2 regions of the Candidatus Pantoea multigeneris genome follow, and region 1 is predicted to be linked to the other one. Evidence: predicted binding sites of a transcription regulator. Region 1 holds the regulator's gene; the other holds the start of a gene.

Region 1 (4,188 bases):
TACGCAGCATTTCCGCCAGCTCATGCACCGACATTTCCGACGTATCGACAATCAGATCCGCACGCGATCGCAGCGGCTCCAGGAGATCGTTCTCTTCATCAATGGCGCTTTCCAGCGATAAGTTCTTACTGGAAAGGGGGTGCAAACGACGCGTATCGCTATAGCGACGGATCAATGTGTTGCGATCGGCATCAAGAAACAGCAACTGTGGCGAGAAGTTTTCTGGCAAATTATCCAGTGCGGCTTCCAGAATCTCCGGTGATTCCGGCATATTACGTACATCAATGCTCACTGCCGCCGAAATATTTCGTGTGGACAGCGAATTCGCCAGTTCAGGCAGCAGTGTGACTGGCAGGTTATCAACACAGTAAAAACCCATGTCTTCGAGGGCGCGCAGCGCCACCGATTTCCCCGATCCAGAACGGCCACTGACAATCATCAGCACCATGACCTTGTCTCCCGTTATTAACCGGCAAACACGCCGGTAAAATGCACTTACTGCTCTTCCGGTGATTCTGTAATTATGGCGTAGAGTTCTTCATTGCTCTGCGCTGCACGTAACCGACGACAAACCGTTTTATCCGCCAGTCTTTTTGCCACCAGCGACAGCGTGTGCAGGTGGGTTTTGCACTGATCGGCGGGAACCAGCAGAGCAAACAACAGATCAACAGGCTGGTTATCCACCGCATCAAAGGCGATGGGTTGTTCCAGACTGATAAAGACCGCCACCGCGCGCAAGGTATCTTCTTCAAGCTTACCGTGTGGGATGGCAATACCATTACCGATGCCAGTACTGCCCATGCGTTCACGCGTCAGAATCGCTTCGAAAAGCGTCTGGTGAGGCAAATTTAGCTGTTTCGCTGCCAGTTCGCTGATGATTTCCAGCGCACGTTTTTTACTTTGGCAGTGTACACTGCTGCGGGTACAGTCTGGGGTGAGCACAGCGCTCAGTTCCAGTGTTAGATCGTTGTTCATTGTGGTTTCACTTGCATGTTCACCTGCCAGCCTGACGCAATAGCGCGCCGCTGGCCTCTGCACAGATGGCAAAACGGGGCGGTTAATCCGCCCCATAGTCTGCATCGGGGCACGCTGATACGGCCCGGCAAAGGTGAAGGTTAGTGTTTTCTCAGTTTGTCTTTATGTTTAGTCAACTGACGGGCCAGCTTGTCGATGAGCCCGTCGATGGCCGCGTACATGTCATCCGCCTCGGCAGAGGCATGGATCTCACCACCGTTTATATGCAGTGTAGCATCCGCTACCTGCTTCACCTTCTCTACTTTCAGGACAATATAGGCCTGATTGATATGATCAAAAAAGTGTTCCAGCTTAGGAAACTTTTCATTGATGAACTCACGTAATGCCGGTGTGAGTTCAACATTCTGCCCAGTAAGGTTCAGCTGCATAGGTCTTCCTTCTCATTTCTTTCACACCAGCTGTTTACGCTGGTTTGATGGCGGGATAGACAAAGACTCGCGGTATTTGGCGACGGTACGACGTGCCACCATGATCCCCTGTTCTGATAACATGGAGGTCAATTTGCTGTCGCTCAAGGGTTTGGCTGGGTTCTCGGTTGAGATCAGCTTTTTCACCAGAGCGCGTATGGCGGTGGAAGAGGCTTCACCACCGCCTTCGGTATTCACATGGCTGGAGAAGAAATACTTCAGCTCAAAAATGCCGCGTGGGCTGTGCAGATACTTTTGCGTCGTGACGCGTGAAATGGTGGATTCGTGCATGTCGACCACCTGAGCAATATCTGCCAGTACCATTGGGCGCATAAACTCTTCGCCCTGTTCAAAGAACTCCTGCTGCTGCTCAACGATACAGCGGCTCACTTTGAGCAGTGTATCATTACGGCTTTCGAGACTTTTGATCAGCCAGCGTGCTTCTTGCAGATTGCTGCGAATAAACTGGCTGTCGCTGTCATTGCGCGTATTGCCACTCATGGCGGCATATTGTTGATTGATACGCAGACGGGGCAGGCTATCGCTATTCAGTTCCACGCTCCAGCGTGAGCCCACTTTGCGCACCAGCACATCGGGAATCACATATTCGGGTTCGCCGGTATTAATTGACTGGCCGGGGCGCGGATCAAGAGACTGAATCAGCAGCATGGCGGCTTTGAGGATCTCCTCTTTAAGCCGGGTCACGCGCATCAGGCTACGGAAATCATGGTTGGCAAGCAGATCCAGATGCTCGCTGACTATCAAGCGAGCTTCAGACAACATCGGGGTTTCTGGCGCAAACTGAGAGAGTTGTACCAGCAGACAGTCACGCAGATCGCGTGCACCAACACCCACCGGGTCAAAGCGTTGCACGCGTTTAAGCACCGCTTCGACTTCTTCCAGGGTTAGCTCTTCGTCGCCGATGCTGTCGTAAATGTCTTCCAGCGGTACAGTCAGATAGCCAGTGGGGTCAATGGCATCAACAATCGAGGTGGCGATGGCGCGATCGGTATCGCTAAACGGGGTAAGCTCTACCTGCCACATCAGATAATCTTGCAGTGACTGGGTGGTTTCACCCTGGTAGATCGGCAGTTCATCGTCCTGATAGTCGGTGCCGGTGCCAGAGGGAGTCCCTGCGGTGTAAATCTCGTCCCACGTGGCATCCAGCGGCAGCTCTTCCGGCATATCTTTCTGCTCTAACGCTTCGCGGGTATCCAGAGCTTCTTTCTCTTCGTACTCACGTGCATCAACTTCATCGTGCTGTTCTGTCTGCTCCAGTAATGGGTTGCTCTCCAGAGCTTGTTGCAGTTCCTGCTGGAGTTCAAGCGTAGAAAGTTGCAGCAGACGAATCGCCTGCTGCAGTTGCGGTGTCATTGCCAGCTGTTGGCTGAGCCTGAGTTGCAAACCTTGCTTCATAGTCCCGACAGGATTTCCTTAACGCTTACATCAATTGTTACGAACACCTTATCAGAGTCTGAACTCTTCACCCAAATAAACCCGTTTAACCTGTTCATCTTCCAGGATTTCTGCGGGGGTACCGTGGGCAATCAGGTGGCCCTGGCTTACGATGTAGGCGCGTTCACACACTGCCAGGGTTTCACGCACGTTGTGGTCAGTGATCAGTACGCCTAAGCCACTGTCGCGCAGGTGTTCGATAATTTTTTTGATGTCGATAACGGAAATCGGGTCAACCCCCGCGAAGGGTTCATCCAGCAGGATGAATTTAGGATTTGCCGCCAGTGCGCGCGCAATTTCCACCCTACGGCGTTCCCCACCGGACAGTGCCTGACCCAGGCTGTCACGCAGGTGCTCGATATGAAACTCTTCCATTAGCTCTTTGGCGCGATCCTGGCGCTGCTCTTCGGTTAAGTCATCACGGATCTGCAGGACTGCCATCAGGTTGTCGTACACGCTGAGGCGGCGGAAAATAGACGCCTCCTGCGGCAGGTAACCAATGCCACGACGCGCACGCGCGTGGAGCGGCAAGATACTGATATCTTCGTCATCAATCACGATGCGTCCGGCATCGCGTGGGACAATACCGACAACCATATAGAAGGTTGTGGTCTTGCCCGCACCATTAGGGCCGAGCAGGCCGACGATTTCGCCAGATTTAACCTGCAGGCTGACGTCTTCGACCACACGGCGGCCTTTATAAGCTTTTGCCAGGTTTTCTGCGACTAAAGTTGCCATAAGGATCAGTTACTCTTTTTAGCGCCGTTGGATGAACCGTTCTTATCTTGCAGCTGCGAAGGTACCAACACTGTGGTGACGCGTTTGCTCTGGCCTTGACTGTAGGCCTGCATTTTCTGCTGCTTAACCAGATAAGTAATGCGGTCGCCTTTGATGTTGCTGTCTTGCTGCTGGATAAAGGCATTGCCTGTCAGCTCAATGAAATCATTGGCCAGTTCGTAATGGAGCTTGGCGGCGTGGCCCTGAACCGGTTTTCCGCTGTCCTGCATCTGATAGAAGGTCGCGGGATTACCCCAGGCATCGACGATGGTTTTTTTGCTGTCGCCACCGGGACGTGTCACAACGACTTTATCCGCAGTGATTTTAATTGAACCCTGAGTGACGACCACGTTGCCCGTAAAGGTGGCAACGTTACCTTGTAGATCCAGCGCCTGGTTGATTGAATCGATGTTCACCGGCTTGTCCGAGTCGCCGGTCAGGGCGAGTGCCGGTACGCTGCTCGCCAGCAGGGCGCTTACCATCAACAGCTTAATGCTGTAGTTAATTTTGAATT
Region 2 (4,188 bases), on a different contig from region 1:
ATGGGGTAAAACAGGGTATCCTGCAGCAAGGCGGGAATACCGGGGCCATCATCTTCAATATCGATACGCGCGACGAGCCGGTAGCGGGTGCCGTGCAGAGTCAGTTGAAATGCAGTACGGGTGCGCAGGGTAATGGTGCCACCGGCTTCGCCCAACGCCTGCAGTGCATTACGAACCACATTCAAGAGGACTTGCTCAATCTGGTCGGGGTCGTGGGGTAATTCGGGCAGGCTGGGATCGTAGTCTCTCACCAGCACTACGTTATCCGGCAGCTCCATCGAAACGAGGTTAACCACGCGTTCTGCGACCTGATGAATACTCTGCGTGACGTGCATTCCCGGCTGTTGTGGGCCGAGTAAGCGGTCTACCAGATTACGCAGGCGATCTGCCTGTTCAATAATGACTTTGGTGTATTCATGCAAAGAAGGGTCTGGTAGCGCACGCGTTAACAGCTGGGCTGCACCGCGTAATCCACCGAGTGGGTTCTTGATCTCGTGCGCTAGTCCCCGCACCAAATCGCGAGCAGCCACCTGCTGTGCATGTTGCAGCTGTTCCTGACTGAGGCGGCGCTGATTATCCATCGGGGCCATTTCAATCAGAATTAAACCATCGGGCAGGCGTTGTGCCGTCAGCGCCATAATGTGCGCTTTGCCATCGACTACAAGAGTGACTTCGCTATCGGTAAAGCCCTGGCCTGCTTCCAGACTTTCACGCATGACCTCAATATTCAGCGAAAAATAGCCGATAAGGTCGGGCAAAGGGGTGCCAAACAGTTTGCGTGAACTTTGTGCCAGAATCTGTTGCGCCGCAGGATTAGCGTAATGGATGACGAGATGGTCATCTACCAACAGAACACTGTTAATCAGGGAGTTTAGAATCTGCCCTGCATCGGGTAGTGTGCCAGTTGCCATACAACGTTCCTCTGCACCAATTTAGTGCATTATAGTCTTTGAGCCGGGGTTTTGGCGTCTGAACGATGAATTCGTGGAGAAAAAAACCCATCCGAAGATGGGCTGAAAAGTTTCCACGGCAACAAAAAAATTTCCTCAGGGCTTCGTGTCGCTACGACACGGCTGCGTCACGAAACCTCTGGGATTTTAAATATCCACGGCGAATTAAACGCTGTAGTACATCTCGAACTCTACTGGGTGCGGAGTCATGCGCACGCGGTCTACGTCTGGCTTAAGCAGTTCGATGTACGCGTCGATAGCGTCATCAGTGAACACGCCGCCACGGGTCAGGAACTCGCGGTCTTCGTTCAGTGCGTTCAGTGCTTCTTCCAGAGAACCTGCAACTTTTGGAATCTCAGCTTCTTCTTCTGGTGGCAGGTCATACAGGTTTTTGTCCATCGCATCGCCAGGGTGGATCTTGTTGATGATGCCATCAAGACCAGCCATCAGCAGCGCGGTGAATGCCAGGTATGGGTTAGCCGCTGGATCTGGGAAGCGAGCTTCGATACGACGAGCTTTCGGGCTAGCAACCACTGGGATACGGATAGAAGCTGAACGGTTACGTGCTGAGTAAGCCAGCATTACCGGTGCTTCGTAGCCTGGGACCAGACGCTTGTATGAGTTGGTGGTTGGGTTCGCCAGGGCGTTGATCGCTTTAGCGTGCTTGATAACACCACCGATGTAGAACAGCGCAGTCTCAGACAGGCCGCCGTACTTGTCGCCAGAGAACAGGTTCACGCCGCCTTTTGACAGGGACATGTGGCAGTGCATACCAGAACCGTTATCGCCGAACATTGGCTTAGGCATGAAGGTAGCAGTTTTGTTGTACGCGTGAGCAACGTTGTGCACCACGTATTTGTAGATCTGAATTTCGTCAGCTTTTTTGGTCATGGTGTTGAAGCGGGTAGCCACTTCGTTCTGACCAGCTGTTGCTACTTCGTGGTGATGGGCTTCAACAACCAGCCCCATCTGCTCCATGGTCAGACACATAGCAGAACGGATGTCCTGAGATGAGTCGACTGGTGGAACTGGGAAGTAACCGCCTTTCAGCGCTGGACGGTGACCTTTGTTACCGCCTTCGTATTCTCTGCCGGTGTTCCAGCACGCTTCGATATCATCGATAGCAACGTGTGAACCAGAGGTAGAAGAACCGAAACGGATGTCATCGAACAGGAAGAACTCTGGCTCTGGTCCGAACAGTACGGTATCCGCGATGCCAGAAGAACGCAGGAACTCTTCTGCGCGCTTAGCAATGGAACGTGGGTCGCGGTCGTAACCCTGCAGGGTACCTGGCTCCAGAATGTCACAACGGATGATCAGGGTAGAGTCCGCGAAGAACGGATCCATTACCGCAGAAGTTGAGTCTGGCATCAGAACCATGTCTGATTCGTTAATGCCTTTCCAACCGCCGATGGAAGAGCCATCGAACATTTTGCCTTCTTCGAAGAAGTCAGCGTTAACCTGGTGCGCAGGGATAGTAACGTGCTGTTCTTTACCTTTGGTATCGGTAAAACGCAGGTCAACAAACTTAACTTCGTGTTCGTTCATCATCGAGAGAACGTGTTCAGCGGACATACTCAACTCTCCTGGAAATGGTCTTTGTCGTCGTGGTGTAGAGAACTTTTTCGTTGCCTGGACTGTGTCTCGGGTGGAAGACATCCTGACTAAGATCTCGGCAAGCTCTGCAACCGTCGTGAAACTGTCGTTTTCGCTTGAAAGATATAAAGCGAATTCTGTGCCAACTTTTCAGTCGAGGGCAAAATCGCGCTATACTGCGCCCTCTCATGAAACGGAGACTGCACCAGTATGGAAGAGATGCACCAAAAGCGTGCTTTTTATTTGTGTGCAGGCACTGTTTTGGTGCAAAAACCGAGTTCAGTGCGAATCCTGCACCATCATTGATGCGGGAAATGACCGTTGAATTAAACTTTACCGCGTAAAGTGTGATCGTATTCAGTCTTCCGCTTAATCCGTGTACAATAGCGCGCTATTTCTAAATGCCTGAGGCAAAGCTGTGATCGAAAATTTGCGTAACATCGCCATCATCGCGCACGTTGACCATGGTAAGACCACCCTGGTTGATAAACTGCTACAACAGTCCGGTACCTTTGATGCCCGTACCGAAGCGACTGAGCGCGTAATGGACTCCAACGATTTGGAGAAAGAGCGTGGGATCACCATCCTCGCTAAAAACACCGCCATCAAATGGAACGACTACCGTATCAACATCGTTGACACCCCAGGACACGCCGACTTCGGTGGTGAGGTAGAGCGTGTAATGTCTATGGTGGACTCGGTGCTGCTGGTCGTTGATGCGATGGATGGCCCGATGCCGCAAACCCGCTTCGTGACCAAAAAAGCCTTTGCTCATGGTCTGAAGCCAATTGTTGTTATCAACAAGATTGACCGTCCAGGCGCTCGTCCTGATTGGGTTGTTGATCAGGTATTTGACCTGTTCGTTAACCTCGATGCGACGGATGAACAGCTGGACTTCCCTATCATTTATGCTTCAGCGCTGAATGGTATCGCCGGTCTGGATCACACCGACATGGCAGACGACATGACCCCGCTGTATCAGGCAATTGTTGATCGTGTTTCTCCACCACAGGTTGAAGTTGAAGCGCCACTGCAGATGCAAATCTCGCAGCTGGACTACAACAACTACCTGGGTGTTATCGGCATTGGCCGCATCAAGCGCGGTAAAATCAAGCCGAACCAGCAGGTCACTATCATTGATAGCGCAGGCAAAACTCGTAACGGTAAAGTCGGTAAAGTACTGGGCCACCTCGGTCTGGAACGTATTGAAAGCACCGAAGCAGAAGCTGGCGATATCATCGCGGTAACTGGTCTGGGCGAGCTGAACATCTCTGACACCATCTGCGATACGCAGAATGTGGAAGCGCTGCCAGCCCTGAGCGTCGATGAGCCAACCGTAACCATGTTCTTTAACGTCAACACCTCACCTTTCTGCGGTAAAGAAGGTAAGTTCGTGACCTCGCGCCAGATCCTTGAGCGCCTGAACAAAGAACTGGTTCACAACGTTGCTCTGCGCGTTGACGAAACCGAAGACTCGGATGCATTCCGCGTTTCTGGTCGTGGTGAGCTGCACCTGTCTGTTCTGATCGAAAACATGCGTCGTGAAGGTTTCGAACTGGCGGTATCCCGTCCGAAAGTTATCTTCCGTGAGCATGAAGGTCGCAAGCAGGAGCCATTCGAGAACGTAACCCTCGACATCGAA

The links. The regulator sigma-54, encoded in region 1, starts transcription at its own class of promoters, with help from an activator protein. The targets are predictions, from matches to a motif close to GTTGGCACANNTTTCGCTNT.
Region 2: glnA (glutamate--ammonia ligase) is a predicted target of sigma-54. The motif match lies at 2,674-2,693, and genes of this name have one in related genera.

The regions. Positions count from the first base shown of each region.
Region 1 is NZ_VWXF01000005.1:197,877-202,064, reverse strand. It holds gene rapZ (RNase adapter RapZ) at 1-448, opposite strand, end outside; gene ptsN (PTS IIA-like nitrogen regulatory protein PtsN) at 496-975, opposite strand; gene hpf (ribosome hibernation promoting factor) at 1,116-1,403, opposite strand; gene rpoN (RNA polymerase factor sigma-54) at 1,425-2,858, opposite strand; gene lptB (LPS export ABC transporter ATP-binding protein) at 2,910-3,635, opposite strand; gene lptA (lipopolysaccharide ABC transporter substrate-binding protein LptA) at 3,641-4,188, opposite strand, start outside; gene lptC (LPS export ABC transporter periplasmic protein LptC) at 4,176-4,188, opposite strand, start outside.
Region 2 is NZ_VWXF01000012.1:11,181-15,368, forward strand. It holds gene glnL (nitrogen regulation protein NR(II)) at 1-911, opposite strand, end outside; gene glnA (glutamate--ammonia ligase) at 1,116-2,525, opposite strand; gene typA (ribosome-dependent GTPase TypA) at 2,965-4,188, shown strand, end outside.